Regions from separate parts of the Arthrobacter sp. AB6 genome, predicted to be linked through region 1. Evidence: predicted binding sites of a transcription regulator. Region 1 holds the regulator's gene; the other holds the start of a gene.
The links. The regulator LexA, encoded in region 1, represses DNA repair genes until DNA is damaged. The targets are predictions, from matches to a motif close to TCGAACANNTGTTCGA.
Positions count from the first base shown of each region.

Region 1 (9,135 bases):
TGGACATCGGCACGGCAAAAATCACCCAGGCCGAACGCAGGGGAGTGCCCCACCACCTGCTGGACATCATGGACGTGACCGAGGAAGCCAGCGTGTCCCGGTTCCAGCAGCAGGCGCGCACCCTGATCGCGGACATCCACGCCCGCGGTAAGCGCGCCATCCTGGCCGGCGGCTCGGGCCTGTATGTGCGGGCCGCACTGGATGTCCTTGAATTTCCCGGAACAGATCCGCTGGTGCGCCAACAACTGGAGGCTGAGCTCGCGGAGGACGGGCAGGCGGTGCTGCTGGAGCGCCTGCGCGAAGTGGACCCGGTCTCGGCCGGAAGGTTGTCCGACGCCCGGCGCATCATCCGTGCGCTGGAGGTCTACCGGCTCACCGGCCGGCCGTTCAGTTCCTTCATGCCGCAGCGCGAGTACGTCCAGCCGGCCGTCCAGGTGGGCCTGGCAGTGGACCGGGACGTGCTCCGCGACCGGCTAGCCCGCCGCGTGCACCGGATGGTGGACGACGGCCTGCTGGCCGAAGTCCAACGGCTGGACAACCAAGGGCTGCGCCAGGGGAAAACCGCGTCCCGCGCGCTTGGCTACGCCCAGTTCCTCCGGGTCATCGACGGCGCGTCGACCGTAGCGGAGGCGGCGGAAGAAACCATCGTGGCCACCCGGCAGTTCGCACGGCGCCAGCTCACCTGGTTCCGTGCCGATCCCCGCATCTCCTGGCTGGAGTGGCAGGACCCAACGTTGGTGGCCAAGGCGGCAGCGCTGTGCGAAGGACCGCGTATTTAGGGCTGCCCCGCCCGGCCGGTACCCTTGGAAACATGGACGCAACCCTCGCAGAAACCACCGAGCCGGCCTTCCGCACCCTGAGCGGGCTCCGCTTTTCCAAGGGACACGGCACCGGCAACGACTTTGTCCTGGTGGCCGATCCCGAGGGCGTCCTGACCATATCCGCCCAGGACGCTGCAGCGCTGTGCGACCGGCACCGCGGGATCGGCGGCGACGGGCTGATCCGTGCCGTCCCGTCGCGTTTCCTGCCGGAGGGCCGTGAGCTGCTCGCCGCCACCCCGGACGCCGAATGGTTCATGGACTACCGCAACGGTGACGGCTCATTGTCCGAGATGTGCGGCAACGGCGTCCGCGTCTTCGTCCACTTCCTCCGCTTGGAGGGGCTCATCGACCTGCCCGACGGCGGGGCCCTCACCATCGGCACGCGCGCCGGCGTCAAGACCGTGGTGCGGACGGGCGAAGACTACGCCGTGGACATGGGGCCCTGGGAGTTCATTTTCCCCGGGGAAGCCACAGCCAAGGCGATGGATTCACTGGTCACTGCAGAAGGCCTGGAAGTTCCCCGGCCTGCCCTCTCCGTCAGCATGGGCAACCCCCACACCGTCGTTGCCCTGGCGGAGCTGTCGGAACTCACGGCGACCCGCCTGTTCACAGCGCCCGTGGTCGACCCCGTCCCGTCCCACGGGACCAACGTAGAGTTCGTGGTTCCATCAGAACCCCTGGTGCACGACGGCGTCGGCACAGTCACCATGCGCGTGCACGAACGCGGGGTGGGGGAGACCCAGTCGTGCGGGACCGGGGCCTGCGCAGCGGCAGTGGCCATTCGGCACTGGGCTGGTGCGGAGGCCCCCGACACCTGGCGCGTCCAGGTGCCTGGCGGCGTGGTTGGCGTCAAGTTCTTTGCCGGCCCGGCGGGCCATGAACATGTTGAGCTGAGCGGCCCGGCAGTTATTGTGGCAACCGGGACGCTTTCCTGACCTTCAGGATCCGGAAGGACTTGGACGTTGATTCCCGGCTGACGCTGAATGATTCGTCCAGCTCCGCAGCAAGCCAGCGCTGCAGCGAGTCGGCCCCAAGATTCTTCTGCACCACCAGCCACGCCGTACCGCCAGGCGCCAGCCGGGGCAGCCACAGCTTGAGGAGCGAATGGAGCTCGTCCTTGCCGATCCGGATAGGCGGGTTGGACCAGATGGTGTCAAAGCGCACCTCCGGGTCCACCGCGTCAGGGGTACTGGCCGTGACGTTGGCGAGTCCCAGCGCCGCAGCGTTCTCGTTCGTCAGCGTGATGCAGCGTTCGTTGACGTCCACTGCGTAGACCCGGGCAGAGGGCGACTTCAGGCCCATGGTCAGGGCAATCGGGCCCCATCCGCAGCCGATGTCCAGCAGGTTTCCCTGCGGCGCGGGTGCCGGGACTTCGGCGAGGAGGATGGCGGTTCCCTTGTCGATACCGTCCGGGCTGAAGATGCCGGTGGAAGTCTGCAGCCTGCGCGTCTGCCCCGCGAGTTCGACAGCCAGCGGCTTGCGGGTAAAAGGGCCGGCGGGTGTTGCGCTGAAATAATGTGCGGACTCCATAACTGGCCAGAGTAGTTCGCCTTGCAGCGTAAAGGGAAACTGCCGGGGACGGCCCTCTGCTAGGCTGGAGGGCATGTTCCTGATCTTCGAGTAGCCGGGACGGGCACAGCCCGTCCCGAAGCCTGTCCCCATGTGGCAGCCTGTCCCACCCAGCGATGCAGGTTTTCTCCCTTCCGCTGCGTGCACCGGACCAAACGTATATCCGTTTGCCGGTCGCCGGACAACACTCGAAGCTCCGCCTCCCGCTGGTCTTCCCGCCGTTTCCGGCTGTTCCCGTTTCCGCCACGAATCTGAGTCGTGGCCTCTCCGCCGGCGCCGCCTCCTGCAGCGCCCGGCCCAACAAGCCAGGAGGCTTGGATGACCGCAGGCCGTCAGCCCAGCGCGAATACTTCACCAATCACCGGCATTCGGCACTATTCTGGAACTGCCGAATCTTCAAAGGAGACCATGACCAGCCAGCCCAACACCGGATCAGATCCAGCCGCCCAGGACATGAGTCCTGCGGAAATCCAAGCTGTCATCGACCGGATTCTCTCCAAGGACGTACCGGCCAGGAAACTCAGCGTGCCAAGCGGCGGCGAGGAGGGCCGGGACGGGAAGGCAATGCTCGGCAAAGCCCAGGCGATTTCCCGCCTGGACGAAGAACACACAACGTACGACGGCGACCAGCAGGACCTTGAGGAACGCCGCGCCCTGCGCCGCACGGCAGGGCTTTCCACCGAACTGGAAGACGTTACCGAGGTCGAGTACCGGCAGCTGCGCCTTGAACGCGTGGTCCTGGCCGGGCTCTGGTCCGAGGGGACCCTGGCCGACGCCGAGAACTCGCTGCGGGAGCTCGCAGCCCTCGCGGAGACTGCCGGCTCCGAGGTTTTGGACGGGCTCGTCCAGCGGCGCGACAAGCCGGATCCTGGAACGTTCCTCGGCTCGGGCAAGGCCCTGGAGCTCCGGGACATCGTGATGTCCACCGGCGCTGACACCGTGGTGGTGGATGCCGAGCTCGCGCCCTCCCAGCGCCGGGGCCTGGAGGACATCGTCAAGGTCAAGGTCATCGACCGGACGGCCCTGATCCTGGACATCTTTGCCCAGCACGCCAAGAGCCGCGAAGGCAAAGCCCAGGTGGAGCTGGCCCAGCTGGAGTACCTCCTGCCGCGCCTGCGGGGCTGGGGTGAGTCGATGTCCCGCCAGGCCGGTGGCCAGGTGGGCAGCGCGGCTGCCGGCATGGGTTCACGTGGTCCCGGTGAGACAAAGATCGAGCTGGACCGCCGCCGGATCCGTACACGGATGGCCAAGCTGCGGCGGGAGATCGCCGCGATGAAGCCGGCCCGCGAGACCAAACGGGCCAACCGCCGTCGTAATGCCGTGCCGTCCGTAGCGATTGCCGGGTACACCAACGCGGGCAAGTCCTCCCTGCTGAACCGCCTGACCGACGCCGGAGTCCTGGTGGAGAACGCCCTGTTCGCCACCCTGGATCCCACCGTCCGCAAAGCGGAAACCGCGGATGGCCTGGGCTATACCCTTGCCGACACCGTGGGGTTCGTCCGTTCGCTGCCAACCCAGCTGGTGGAAGCGTTCCGCTCCACGCTCGAGGAAGTCGCCGACGCGGACCTGATCCTGCACGTGGTGGACGTTTCGCACCCGGATCCCGAGGGGCAGATCGCCGCAGTCCGCAAGGTCTTCAGCGAGGTGGATGCCCGCAAGGTGCCCGAAATCATCGTGCTCAACAAAGCCGATGCCGCTGATCCGTTCGTGGTGGAACGGCTCAAGCAGCGCGAGCCCCGGCACGTGGTGGTCTCGGCCCGTACGGGGGAAGGCATCGGCGAGCTGCTGAAGGCAATCAGCGACGCCATTCCCCGGCCCAGCGTCAAGCTGGAACTGCTTATCCCGTACGACCGCGGAGACCTGCTCAGCAAGCTTCACGACTCCGACGCCGAGATCATCAGCGTCGACCACGTTGAAGCCGGAACCAGGGCCGTCGTGATGGTCCGGGAAGGCTTCGCGGCTGAACTGGAACCTTTCGTCAGCAATGACTGAGGCCGTGGCGGGAGAAGCCACGGAAACGGCCGGCGAGCAGTTCGTGATCGAACTGCTCGACCGGGCCGTGGCCGGCATGGGCGGGCAAAGCCGTGCCGGCCAGCACGAGATGGCCAGGCAGGTGGCCCGCGCCATTGAATCGGGGGACCACCTGCTGGTCCAGGCGGGGACCGGCACCGGCAAGTCCCTGGCCTACCTCATCCCCCTGATCGCGCACGCCCTGCAGAGCAACAAGCCCGCCCTGGTGTCAACGGCCACCCTGGCCCTCCAGACGCAGATTGTGGGCAGGGACCTGCCCCGGCTGCTCAAGGCGATCACGCCCGCCCTGGACAGGCCCGTCAAAGTGGCCCTGGTCAAGGGCCGCTCCAACTACGTCTGCCGGCACAAGCTGGAAGGCGGCTTCCCCAGTGAGGAGCCGTCCGAGGGCCAGCTGTTCAGCCTGGGCGAGGACACCAGCGTCCCGCATTTCGCAGCAGCCGTGGGCGGCCCCTCGTCCCAGCTTGGCAAGGAGGTGGTGCGGCTCCGGGAATGGGCTGAAAAGACCCACACGGGCGACCGGGATGAACTCCTGCCGGGCGTCACGGACCGTGCCTGGCGGCAGGTTTCGGTGACCTCCATGGAGTGCCTGGGCGCCCAGAAGTGCCCCATGGCTGCGGAATGCTTCAGCGAACTGGCGCGCCAGGATGCTGCTGAAGCGGATGTTGTGGTCACCAACCACGCGATGCTCGCTGTCAGCGCGTTCGAAGGCCTGGCCGTCCTGCCCGAGTATGACGTGGTGGTGGTGGATGAGGCCCATGAACTGCAGGACAGGGTCACCGGGGCGGTCTCCGGCCAGCTCTCGGTGGCCATGGTCCACGCTGCTGCCGCCGGTGCGCGGAAGCACACGGCCATCACGGTTGATGCGTTGAACGCCGCAGCCGCCAACTTGGAGCTTGCCCTGGCAGGCGTACCCAACGGGCTGCTCCCGAACGGGCTCAACGATGAACAGCTGGACTGCGTGGACCAGCTGCGGGACGCCTGCCGCGCTGCCCTCTCGGATTCAAAGGGGGACAGCAGCGCCACGGCCGACGGCGGCAGGCAGCTTGCGCGGTCCCGGCTGCTGCTCATCCTGGAACTTTGTGAACGGCTCCTGGCAGCCCGGGAGAACCGCGAAGTGGTGTGGTTTTCCCGTGCCAGCTCCTTTGATCCTGCGCAGGGATTCTCCCAGCCGGACGAGACCGCTCCGGCGTTGATCAACATTGCGCCGCTGTCCGTTGCCGGAAGGCTGCGTGAGGGGCTCTTCGCCGGCCACACGGTGGTGCTGACCTCCGCGACGCTGGCCATCGGTTCCGCATTCGAGCCTGCAGCGGGCGGACTGGGCCTGGTGGGCGACGGCGCCCCCAGCTGGACCGGCGTTGACGTGGGATCGCCCTTCGACTACCCGAAGCAGGGCATCCTCTACGTTGCCGGGCACCTGCCGAAGCCCGGCCGGGGCGCCTCCCCGGAAGCGCTGGACGAACTGGAAGCCCTGATCCGTGCATCCGGTGGCGGGGCACTGTGCCTGTTCTCGTCCCGGCGTGCGGCAGAGGAAGCGGCCGAGGCGCTTCGCCCCAAGCTGGGAATGACGGTCCTCTGCCAGGGTGACTCCACCATGACCGCCCTGGTAAAGCAGTTCGCCGACGAGCCCGATACCTGCCTGTTCGGGACCATGTCCCTCTGGCAGGGCGTGGACGTCCCCGGCGGCTCGTGCCGGCTGGTGGTGATAGACCGCATTCCGTTTCCGCGGCCGGACGATCCCCTCATGACGGCGCGCTCACGGGCGGTAGCACAGGCCGGTGGAAACGGCTTCATGTCGGTTTCGGCCACGCACGCCGCGATCCGGCTCGCCCAGGGGGCCGGCCGGCTGATCCGTTCCACGGGCGACAGGGGAGTGGTGGCCGTGCTGGACTCCCGGTTGGCCACCGAGCGCTATGCCGGGTTCCTCCGCGGGGCGCTGCCGCCCTTCTGGTCCACAACAGACCGGAAGACGGCGATCGCAGCCCTGGAACGGCTGGCCCGGGAAAACGCCTGAGCCCGCCTCGCTGCGGCGGGCGGAGTTTCCCGGCTACAGCGAGCGGAGTACGGACACAACCTTGCCCATGATGGTGGCGTGGTCCCCGAGGATGGGTTCGTACTGGGTGTTCTGCGGCAGCAGCCACGTGTGGCCGTCGCGCTGGCGGAATGTCTTGACGGTGGCTTCGTCATCCAGGAGCGCGGCCACAATGTCCCCGTTGGCGGCATCCTGCTGGCGGCGGACCACAACCCAGTCGCCGTCGCAGATGGCCGCATCCACCATGGAATCCCCGGCTACCCGAAGCATGAACAGTTCCCCCTGGCCCACCAGTTGCCTGGGGAGCGGCATGACATCCTCCACCAGCTGGTCGGCAAGGATGGGGCCGCCTGCGGCGATCCGGCCCACCAGGGGGACCATTGCCGTGTCCAGGGCGGTGGGCAGTTCGGTGACAGTCGCTGTACCGGGTGAACGCACGGCGGACGCCTGGCTGGCCGGCTTTGCGGCTCCGCCGTCCAGGGTCAGGGGCATGAGGACTTCCATGGCCCGGGGCCGCTTGGGGTCGCGGCGGAGGTAGCCAAGCTTCTCAAGCTGGGAGAGCTGGTGCGTGACGCTCGAAAGGCTCGCCAGCCCCACGGTGTCGCCGATCTCCCGCATGGACGGCGGGTACCCGTTCTCGTTGACCGAGCGCTGGATGGTTTCGAGGATTTTCTTCTGCCGTGGAGTCAGGCCCTTGGCGGTCCTCTTCGGTTGCGCGGTTGCCCTGCCCCCGGCGGCTGCTGCTGCCATGTTCGCCAATGCCTTTCGGTTCCGCCGGTCCGTTCCATGGCCAGGCCCTGGAAGGTCCCGCCCTTGAATGTCAGACCCTGCTGATCGACTGTCCGGGTGGTTGTTCTTTGGTTCAAAGCTAGGCCAGCCGCATTGCTTTTTCAAACATTTGTTCTAGCGAGTCTCGACAATGTTCGTTGATAGGTGCTAAAACAGAGAAAGCAAAGTTCGAATATATGTTCTACTGACTGCCCTGGTCCTTCGAAGACCGCGCCGGAATACGTCCGGCCGGGGGCGGCGGGAAGGACGTCCGGGCAGCACAGTACGGTCCAGGAGGGCTCAGATCATGTCAGGTACATCTGTTACGCGGGGTTCACGCCAACAGCTGCTTTCGGTGCAGCAAATCATGTCCCAGTCGGACAATCGTCTGGCCGGGCGGCCTGCGCCTCTTCCGCCGCTTCGGCTGACCCGTCGCGGTCGCATCGTGCTAATCGGCATTCCGCTGGTCCTGCTGGCTGCGCTGCTCTTCTCCCTGGCAGGCTTTTTCAATGCCCCGGCCAAGGCGTCGGAGTCCGCGACGGATCTTGCAACGACGCCCACTGTCGCCGTGACGGTCCAGCCAGGCGAGTCGTTGTGGGGTATCGCCGCCAGCGTCTCGCCGGAGCGCGACCCGCGGGACGTCGTCGCGGACATCGTGCAGCTGAACAACCTCCCTGCCGGCGCGGTCTTTCCCGGCCAGCAATTGTTCGTGCCTGCAAGTTAGGGCCCGGCATTTTGCCTCTCCACGGGCGTGAGGGCGCAGCATGCGGGAGCGAACAGGAAACCGTCACATTTTCCGGTGTCCGGCGCTGGCACTAAACTGTTCAGGTGAATGACCAGCTAGAGCGCCTGAACCGGCTTCCCCTCCGCAGCAACCTTCGCGGGCTTACTCCCTATGGCGCGCCCCAGCTGGACGTTCCAATCCTCCTGAACGTGAATGAAAACACCCACGGGGTCCCGGCTGACGTCAGGGCAGCCATTACCGCCGCGGTATCCGATGCGGCAGCGGGACTCAATCGATACCCGGACCGGGAATTCACGGAGCTGCGAAAGGCGTTGGCGGAGTACCTGGGGCACGGGCTGGATGAATCCAACCTTTGGGCGGCCAATGGCTCCAACGAAGTACTTCAGCAGATACTCCAGGCCTTCGGCGGGCCGGGACGTACAGCGCTCGGATTCCCTCCCACGTACTCCATGTATCCCCTGCTGGCCAGCGGAACGGACACGGAATACATTGTGGGTGAGCGTGCCGGCGATTACGGACTCAGCGCCGAATCGGCGGCGCGGCAGGTCAAGGAGCTGCAGCCCAACATCGTCTTCCTGTGTTCACCCAATAACCCCACGGGAACCGGCCTCGGGCTGGACGTGGTGGAAGCCGTCTACGAGGCCGGCGAAGAAAGCCAGTCCATCGTCATCGTCGATGAGGCTTACCACGAGTTTGCACACGACGGAACGCCCAGTGCGTTGACGCTGCTGCCGGGGCGGGAACGGCTGATCGTCTCGAGGACCATGAGCAAGGCGTTCGCGCTGGCCGGCGCCCGCCTCGGCTACATGGCTGCGGCCCCCGAAGTAACCGACGCGCTGCGGCTCGTCCGTCTCCCGTACCACCTTTCGGCCATCACCCAGGCCACCGCCCTCGCCGCCCTCCAGCACCGCGAGACGCTGATGGCGGATGTGGAGGACATCAAGAAGCAGCGGGACCGCATTGTTTCCGAGCTGCTGAGGATGGGCCTCAAGCCTGCCGCCTCAGACTCCAACTATGTGTTTTTCGGCGGCCTGGAGAACCCCCATCAGGTGTGGCAGGAACTGCTGGATGCGGGTGTGCTGGTCCGGGATGTGGGAATCCCCGGCCATCTCCGCGTCACTGCCGGAACTGAGACCGAAACCACAGCTTTCCTCACCTGCCTTGAAAGCATC
Region 1 covers NZ_JAUZVL010000004.1:214,361-223,495, forward strand. Annotated here, with positions in the region: gene miaA (tRNA (adenosine(37)-N6)-dimethylallyltransferase MiaA) at 1-779, shown strand, start outside; gene dapF (diaminopimelate epimerase) at 812-1,756, shown strand; gene Q9R30_RS05005 (class I SAM-dependent methyltransferase) at 1,728-2,351, opposite strand; gene hflX (GTPase HflX) at 2,799-4,382, shown strand; gene Q9R30_RS05015 (ATP-dependent DNA helicase) at 4,375-6,432, shown strand; gene lexA (transcriptional repressor LexA) at 6,466-7,200, opposite strand; gene Q9R30_RS05025 (LysM peptidoglycan-binding domain-containing protein) at 7,586-7,942, shown strand; gene Q9R30_RS05030 (histidinol-phosphate transaminase) at 8,047-9,135, shown strand, end outside.

Region 2 (9,135 bases), on a different contig from region 1:
TCCGGCCCCGGGTCTCCCCAACTAGGTAGCGCTAAGTGTCGTTATAGGGCCCCAAAACGACACTTGGCGCTACCTAGTTGGGCTACATCCGAATGATCAGGGCGGACGGGTCCATGGTCATCAGGACGTGCTTGCCCTGCCCTTCGTGGTCGCCGTCCAGCTGGTAGTCGTCGTTGTGCTCCAGGGTGATCTCCACGGTCTTGCCCTGGTAGTACTCCACCGCGGTGTCCTTGCCCCGGCCCTTGCCGATCATCCCCGCAACCACGGACAGCCATCCCAGCTTTCCGTGGTGCGGGGCCAGCACGGCCACATCGAGCAGGCCGTCGTCCATCTTGGCCTCGGGAAAGATCTCCAGGCCGCCCTGGACCTTGCCGCAGTTGCCCACCATGACGCTACGGACGCCGCGGTGCACGGCAGTCTTGCCGTCAATCACAATGGTGGCCTTCACCGGTTTGCCCGGGAGGTTGCGGATGCCGGCGTCCACGTAGGCCAGCCAGCCCACCTTGTCCTTCAGCTCCTCGTTGGTGTCGGCCATGATGGTGGCGTCGTATCCCACCCCGGCCATGACCAGGAACAGCTGCTCCTTGTCCGGGTCGCTGCGGCGGGCCCGGACGACGTCGATCTTCCGTTCGGTTCCGATCAGGGCGCCGGCCATGGCGCCGTCGTAGTCGGTGACGTCCATGCCAAGGTTGCGGGCCAGGAGGTTTCCCGTGCCGAGCGGGAGCAGGCCCATCGGGACGTCGCCACCGGAGAGGACCTCGGCAACGCACCGCACGGTCCCGTCGCCGCCGGCCGCGATGACTATGTCCGCACGCTGGGCGAGTGCTTCCTTGGCCTGGCCGACGCCGGGATCCTCCTTGGTGGTTTCGAACCAAAGCGGCTCGCCCCAGCCGTTTTCCACACAGTGCTTGGCCACCAGGCCGCGCACGTCGATGTCCACGGGCTTGGCTGGATTGACGATGATTGCGGCGCGCTGGAGTGAAGTGGAGCTGTTGGCAGTCATGGCGTCCTTCGGTGGCGAATGGAAAGGCTACTTCTGGAAGAAGACTAGCCTGCCCCGCGAAGGGTTCGAAGCAGGCAGGCGGCAGGCCGGAAGCTACAGCGCCTTGACTGCCCCGAGCACCTGCGCCAGTGAGTCCTTTGCGTCGCCGAACAGCAGGGACGTCTGGGGCTCGTAGAGCAGGTCATTCTCGATCCCGGCGAAACCCGGCCGCATGGACCGCTTGAGGAAGATCACCTGCCGGGCGTCGGCCACTTCCAGGATGGGCATGCCGTAAATGGGCGAGCCCTGTGACGTCTTGGCCGCAGGGTTCACCACGTCGTTTGCCCCCACCACCAGGGCAACATCCGCGGTTTTGAACTGCGGGTTGATCTCGCCCATTTCCTTCAGCGACTCGTACGGCACGTTCGCCTCGGCCAGGAGCACGTTCATATGACCGGGCATCCGGCCCGCCACGGGGTGGATGGCGAAATCCACCTCGATGCCCCGCCCCTCAAGGGCCAGCGCCAGTTCGGCAGCCGTGTGCTGGCCCTGCGCAACCGCCAGGCCATAGCCCGGAACAATGATCACACGCTGCGCGTAGCCCAGGAGCACCGCCACGTCCTCCGCGCTGGAGGACCGCACGGGACGCTCGCTCACGGCGGTGGATCCCGCCGTCGAACCTCCCCGGAAGGCGCCGAACAGGATACCGGCCACGCTCCGGCCCATGGCAGCCGCCATGGCCCGGGTAAGGATGGTACCGGAGGCGCCCACCAGCGTGCCGGCAACCACCAGGAGCACGTTCCCCAGCACCACGCCGGAGGCGGCGACGGCCAGGCCGGTGAACGCGTTGAGCAGCGAGATGACGATCGGGACGTCGGCCCCGCCCACGGGCAGCACCAGCAGGATGCCGGCGGCCAGGCCCAGGACCAGCAGCAGCGACGCGAGCGGCAGGGAACCGGTGAAAACGACGGCGGCGGCGGCCGCAACGGCGGCAAGCAGCACCGCGGCCATCACCACAGGCAGCCCGGGGAACACCACCGGCCGCGTTGTCATGAGTTCCTGCAGCTTCGCGAACGTGACCCCCGAGCCTGCGAAGGACACAGCGCCCACCAGGAGCGTGAAGACAATCGCCAGCCGCATCCAGGGGTCGCCGGCATGGCTGAGTTCAAGGAGCGCCACCAGCGCCGCAGCCCCGCCGCCCACGCCGTTGAACAGCGCCACGAGCTGTGGCATCTGGGTCATTTTGACCCGCCGCGCCACAGGGGCCGCAACCGCCGACCCCACGGCTATGGCCGCCAGGATCCAGGGAATGTTTTCCAGCCGTGCGGACAGGAACACGGTGACGACGGCGATCAGCGCTCCCAGCGCGCCAACCAGATTGCCCCGGCGGGCCGTCCGCGGGGAACTGAGCCCGCGCAGCGCCAGGATAAAGAAGACGGCGGCAATGAGGTACAGGAGCGAGGTCCATACGGGATCGAGGAAGCTCATCTGCCGTCCGCCTTCCCCATTGCCTCTTTCGTGCTGGCCTGTTTCTTTGCATGGAACATGTGCAGCATCCGGTCGGTCACCACGAAGCCGCCGACGAGGTTGGCGGTGGCAAGGACGACGGCGAGGAGGGCCACTGCGAGCACCCACGGGTCCGCTGCCTGGCCGGCCACAATGATGGCGCCCACCAGGATGATCCCGTGGATGGCGTTGGCGCCGGACATCAGGGGCGTGTGCAGGGTGCTGGAGACCTTCGAAACCACCTCGAAGCCCACGAACACCGCCAGCACCGTGATGGTCAGCAGGCTGATCCCGTCCATCAGAGCACCCCTTCCCGCCGGCTGCCGGCCCGCTCCGCCAGCAGTTCCGCCGTCGGCCGGTGCCGCACTTCGCCGTCATGCGTCAGGCAGGCGCCCGCCAGCACCTCGTCCCCGAAGTCGGGGACCATGGCGCCGTCCCGGACCATGAGCGCAAGCAGGTTGGCAACGTTCTTGGCGTAGAGGCGGGAAGCGTCCGAGGCCATGGCCGAGGGGGCATCCTTCAGTCCCACCAGCGTGACGAAGCCGGAACCGTCCGCCGTAGGCACCGGGACGTCCTGGCCGGGAACCACGGCTTCCACGTTGCCGCCGGACTCTGCGGCGAGGTCGACGACGACGGAACCGGCCCGCATGCCCTGTACCATCTCGGTGGTGACCAGGAGGGGTGCGCGCCTGCCGGGGACGGCCGCCGTCGTAATCAGCACGTCCGCCTGGGCCACGTGCGGAGCGAGCAGCTGGCGCTGCCGGGTGCCGGCGTCGGAACTGAGCTGGCGCGCGTAGCCGCCCGCAGCCTCGGCCGCTTCAACGTCCAGCCGGACGAAGGTGCCGCCCATGGATGCCACCTCGTCCGCGGAGGCCGGGCGGATGTCGTTGGCGAAGACGCGCGCACCCAGGCGTTTTGCGGTGCCGATGGCCTGGAGGCCGGCCACGCCCGCGCCGAGCACCAGGACACGGGCGGGCGGAACGGTCCCTGCGGCGGTCATGTACAGCGGAAAAAACCTGGGCAGCCGGATGGCCGCTTCCAGGACGCACCGGTAGCCGGCCACCAGCGCCTGGGAGCTGAGGGCGTCCATGGATTGGGCCCGGGAGATGCGGGGCACCAGTTCCAGGGCAAAGGCGGTCACCCCGGCGTCGGCGAGCGCTTCAACCGTTGGGAGTTCGGACGACGGTGATGCGAGGCCTACCGTGACGGCTCCCCTTTTCAGGGAGCGGGCGGTTTCCGGGTCCAGGGGCCGGACGTGGGCCAGGACGTCCAGTTGAGCCAGGTCGAGTTCACGGACGAGGCGCACGCCGGCCTGGGTGTATGCCAGGTCGGGATACCCTGCCGCCGCACCGGCATCTTCCTCCAGGAGTACCTCGACGCCGAGCGCCGCCAGTTGCTTCACCGTTTCCGGTGTGGCTGCCACACGCCGTTCACCCTCCCGGCGTTCCCGCGGTATGCCTATTTTCACCCGCCGACTCCCCTCGCTGCAGTAGCTCGCGGCAGGGCCTCACGGTGGCGCCCGACCGGCTGACCGGCGGGAACGTCGCGGAGCGGCTCTGCTGCACGTAGTTGGCTAGAGTCTATGGCCCGCACCGCTGCCGCGGGAGTGGGGCGGCGTGCTTGGGTGGCAAACAGTTACCTTAAGCCCGGTGCCCGCCGAAATCGATGGCGATCGACTTTGCCGTTTCCTGCAGCTGGGGGATTACGGTCTCTTCGAGGACTTCGGCGGAAGCCCTGTGGGTCTGCAGCGATACGTTCGCGGCCGCGACGAGGTCCTTTCCCCGCCACACCGGCACGGCGACGCCGCGCAGGCCCTCCTCGAGTTCTTCCGACACCATCGACCAGCCCTTTTTCCGGGCCGATTCCACTTCGGCGCGGAGCTCCTCAGGGCTTCCCACCGTCCGCCCGGTAAAACGCTGCAACTGGACCTGCTGCAGGTAGGAGTCCAGTTCGGGTTCCGGCAACCCCCCAAGGAGCACGCGGCCCATGGACGTTGCCCACGCCGGAAACCTCGTGCCCACGGTGATCGAGACGCTGAGCAGCCGAGGGGACGGGACACATACGACGTAGACCACGTCAGCACCCTCAAGGATGCACAGGGCTGTTGTTTCGTTGAGATTCGCGGCCAGGGCTTTGAGGTGGGGTTCTGCGATCCTGGGCAGGTCGAGTCCCGCCAGGAAAGACCTGCCGATGTTCAGGGAGCGGGCGGTCAACTCGAAATGGGGGCCTTCCGCACGGATGTAACCGAGGTCGGCAAGCGTCAGGAGGAAACGTCGTGCAGACGCACGGGTCATATCCGTCCGGGCCGCTACCTGGGAAACCGTCAACCGTGGGGCCTCCGGGGTGAAGGCCAGCAGTACGTCGAAAGCCTTCTCAACCGACTTTACAAAGTAGGCCGCCTGCTCCTCCATAAACAGTGGTGTTCCTCTCCGGACGCTCTGGGCTGGCCCACATGGGCGCGCCGGGTGCCAGCGCCTTTTCGATCATATAGTGACCGGCCCCAGGGGACAGTCCGGCGATCGCATTCACATGTCAGTGACTTGCCTTCAGGAGCTTGAGCTCTTCCTGCAACAGGTCTGGGGCCTGTGCCTGCAGCCCCAGGATGGACACCATGGCGACGGCCTGCTCACGAAGATGGTCCCAGCCGTCGATGCACGAAGCCCCGAGCTCTTCAGCCCGGACAATGCTGGCGGTGGCATGGCTCGCGTACACAAAGTCGTAAACCAGGGCGTCCCGGGCCAGCGGCCCGTTACCCCAGACCGCTTCGTCGGCGGGGCTCTTTCCGATGGGAGTTGCATTGACAACCAAAGTGGCCCCGGCAGCCAGGTCCTGTGCTTCCTGCCAGGCCACACTCTCGGCGGCGATACCGAGGCCCCGGGCAAGGTCCAGCAGGTCTGCGGCGGCACGGGCGTCCCTGTCCGCAATAGTGACCCGGCCCACCTGCCCCTTGAGGGCGATCAGGGCCGCCCTGGCCGCACCGCCCGCCCCCATCATCAGGGCATGGCGCTGGTATCCATCGCCGAGCAGCGCGCCCGCGGCGATAATGTCCGTGTTATGACCGGACAGCGTGCTGCCCTGCCTGACCAGCAGGTTGCAGGCTCCACCCAGCCGGACCGCTTCTGTTGCCGTGTCGGCCGCGCGGGCCGCCCACTGCTTGTGGGGCATGGTCACGTTGGCCGCGACCACGTCCGGCATGAGGAGCCGGGCGCGGACGGCAGCCATGTCCGCATCCTGCCCCACGTCCCAAGCGTCATAGGTCCAGGGGCTGCCGAGCTGGTCCAGCACAGGATTCCAGAGTGCAGGGGACATCGCCTTGGAGGCCGCGGAGCCGATCAGGAACAGGCGGGAAGCTGCTGCAGGGTCTGCCATATTCTGCCTTTCGGAAAGGACGGACCGCTCTCGCTGAGTGCCCTGGGGAAACGGCGTTGTGATACGCCTCACCACCTAGTATGCTCGTTCTAAACGCATTTCGCACACTTGTTCGCTATACGTACATCAACCCACCGCCTTCAGCGTGGAAGGAACTGAAAATGACGAACATCGCAGCGGGGACAGAGGCCGCGACGGCTGCCCAGGCGGAACGCCAGCTCAAGCGCGCCAAGAAAGCCGCCTTGGCCGCCTTCCTCGGAGGCGCACTTGAGTACTACGACTTCTTTATCTACGCGACCGCAGCGTCGCTGATCTTCTCCAAGATCTTCTTTCCCGCAGGCGATCCCACCGTCGCGTTGATCGCCTCCTTCGCCACCTTCGGCGTCGCCTACGTCGCCCGGCCCTTCGGTGCTGTCGTGTTCGGCCACCTGGGCGACAAAATCGGCCGCAAGAACACACTGGTCCTGACCCTCGTCCTCATGGGCGCTGCCACGTTCCTCATTGGGATCCTGCCGGACTTCAATAGCGCCGGCTACTGGGCGCCTGCCCTCCTGGTACTGCTCCGGCTGATGCAGGGCCTCTCCGCAGGAGCGGAAACCGCCGGCGCATCTGCCCTTTCCACCGAGGAAGCTCCCGAAGGCCGTCGCGGATTCTTCGCCAGCTTCGCTATGAGCGGCATCTCCGCCGGTATCGTCCTGGCGTCACTGGCCTTCCTTCCCGTGGCCGCCATGAGCGAGGCCGACCGGCTGGCGTGGGGCTGGCGAATCCCCTTCTGGGGATCCATCCTGGTGCTGATCGTTGCCTACCTGGTGCGGCGGTCGTTGGAGGAGCCGGAAGTCTTCGAAGAAAAGCACGACCACGGCGAACTGGTGAAGCTCCCCTTCGCGAAGATGTTCAAGACCCATCCGGCCCAGTTCTTCCAGGTGGCCCTGATGTCCTTCGAAACCGTCACGAACACCTTCATGCAGTCCTTCGGCCTTGCCTACGCTGTCACCGTGGGAGTTCCGGCTTCAACCATGCTCTGGGTCAGCATCCTCGGAAACGTCCTGGCTATCGGCACGCAGCCGCTCATGGCCCATTTCTCGGACCGGTTCGGCCGGCGTCCGGTGTTCATCACCGGCGTGCTCGGCTCCGGAGCCATGATCTTCGTGTACTTCTCGGTGATCTCCACTGGAAACATCCCCATGATCTTCCTGACCAGCACGCTGATCACCGCCGGCACCTACGCCATGTCCAACGCGATCTACCCTGCGTGGTTCTCCGAGCTGTTCAACGTGAAGGTCCGATACTCCGGCATGGCCATCGGCCTGCAGATCGGCATCCTCTGCGCCGGCTTCACCCCGCTCCTGGGCACGGCCCTGGTGGGAGCAGACAAAGCCAACTGGGGACCGGCCGCATGGATCGTCGCAGGCTCATCCGTACTGGCCGTCGCCGGCGCCCTCTGGGCGCGCGAAACCAGCAAGACCCCCCTTCGCCAGCTCGGCAACGCGGTCAACTGAAGCTGGCCGGACCACAGCGGACAGCAAGGGGCCGACGGCGGGAAGCACCCGCCGTCGGCCCCTTCCAGTTTGAGGACACGGATGGGGCTGGTCAGCCCCGGGCCGTGAGGTCGGCCGAGATCAGCTTTGCGGTGGCGACGATTTCCTGGGCAACCGATGAAAGGTAGGCGTCAGGGTCCGGCTTGGCAGCCACGGACTGGGCCTGCAGGGACACGTTCACTGCCGCCACCACCTTTGGCCCGTCGTACACGGGGGCGGCCACGGACATCAGGCCAAGTTCGAGTTCCTGGTCCAGCAAGCACCAGCCTTGGGCTCGGACGGTGTCCAGGACTGCCAGAAGTTCCTTGACGCTCCCCAATGCGCGTGGGGTCAGCGGCTTGATGTCGGCGGCAGCAAGGTACGCCTTGAGGTCAGCAGGAGGCAGCCCGGCCAGCAGCACCCTCCCCATGGAGGTGGCATAGGCGGGGAAACGGGTGCCCACGGTAATGCCTATGGTCATGATGCGGCGGGTGGTCACGCGGGCGACGTACGCGATGTCGGTGCCGTCAAGCACAGCGGCGGAGGTGGACTCCCCCAGCTTCAGCGACAGTTCCTCAAGGTGCGGCTGGGCCAGCTGCGGCAGCGACAGCCCGGACAGGTATGCGTACCCGAGCTGGAGCACCTTGGCCGTGAGCGCGAAGGTCTTGCCGTCGGTCCTGACATAGCCCAGCTCCACCAGGGTGTGCAGGAACCGCCGCGCAGTGGCTCGGGTGAGGCCGGTGCGGGCAGCAACCGCGGTGAGGGTCATGACCGGATGCTCTGTATCAAACGCGCGGATCACCGCGAGCCCGCGGGCCAGGGACTGGACATATTGGTCACTGGCCTGCGGGGCGGGCTGGTTTTCTGTACTGACGGCGTCGGTCATGATTACCAATCCTAGGGCCGCCTGCTATGGCGCGGCTGCCGCCTCGAGCGGGACCGGTACGAGTTCCTGGAGCTCTTCGAGGGTGCAGCCGAAGGTTTCCCGGACGGTGACCCCGTCGGGGCCGGTGAGGAAGACGGCCTTGTCTGTGTAGACGCGGGTGACGCAGCCGACGCCGGTGAGCGGGTAGGTGCAGGACTCCACGATCTTGGAGGCACCTTCGCGGGTGAGCAGGGTCATCATGACGAACACGTCTTTGGCGCCGGTGGCGAGGTCCATGGCACCGCCGACGGCGGGGATCGCCCCGGGTGCCCCGGTGTGCCAGTTCGCCAGGTCACCGGAGGCGGACACCTGGAAAGCGCCCAGGACGCAGATGTCCAGGTGCCCGCCGCGCATGATCGCGAACGAGTCCGCGTGGTGGAAGTACGAGGCGCCCGGGAGTTCGGTGACCGGGATCTTGCCGGCGTTGATGAGGTCCTCGTCGATCTCGTCGCCCTTGGCTTCCGGCCCCATGCCGAGCATCCCGTTCTCCGTGTGGAGCGTGATGTTCTGTTCCTGGGTGAGGTAGTTGGACACCAGGGTGGGCTGGCCGATGCCCAGGTTCACGAACGATCCCGGGGCGATGTCCCTGGCCACCAGGCGGGCGAGGTCGTCCCGGCCCAGGGGTGTGACGGAGGTCTGGAGGGTTGTTGCGGTGCTCATCTCAAGCGACCTTTCCTGCAGGGGAAGCGGTACTGGCCGCGGGCACGCGGACCACAGTGTTGACGTAAATGCCTGGGGTCACCACGTTTTCCGGGTCCAGTCCCCCGACGGGGACGATCTCGGAAACCTGGACGATGGTCTGCCTGGCCGCGGCGGCCATGATCGGGCCGAAGTTC
Region 2 covers NZ_JAUZVL010000017.1:47,155-56,289, reverse strand. Annotated here, with positions in the region: gene Q9R30_RS13735 (ACT domain-containing protein) at 1-25, shown strand, start outside; gene Q9R30_RS13730 (diacylglycerol kinase family protein) at 83-1,003, opposite strand; gene Q9R30_RS13725 (NAD(P)(+) transhydrogenase (Re/Si-specific) subunit beta) at 1,097-2,470, opposite strand; gene Q9R30_RS13720 (NAD(P) transhydrogenase subunit alpha) at 2,467-2,787, opposite strand; gene Q9R30_RS13715 (Re/Si-specific NAD(P)(+) transhydrogenase subunit alpha) at 2,787-3,956, opposite strand; gene Q9R30_RS13710 (IclR family transcriptional regulator C-terminal domain-containing protein) at 4,129-4,899, opposite strand; gene Q9R30_RS13705 (shikimate dehydrogenase) at 5,021-5,857, opposite strand; gene Q9R30_RS13700 (MFS transporter) at 6,019-7,356, shown strand; gene Q9R30_RS13695 (IclR family transcriptional regulator C-terminal domain-containing protein) at 7,448-8,260, opposite strand; gene Q9R30_RS13690 (3-oxoacid CoA-transferase subunit B) at 8,285-8,959, opposite strand; gene Q9R30_RS13685 (3-oxoacid CoA-transferase subunit A) at 8,961-9,135, opposite strand, start outside.
Region 2: the regulator LexA is predicted to act here: its motif matches at 5,958-5,973, upstream of Q9R30_RS13705 (shikimate dehydrogenase).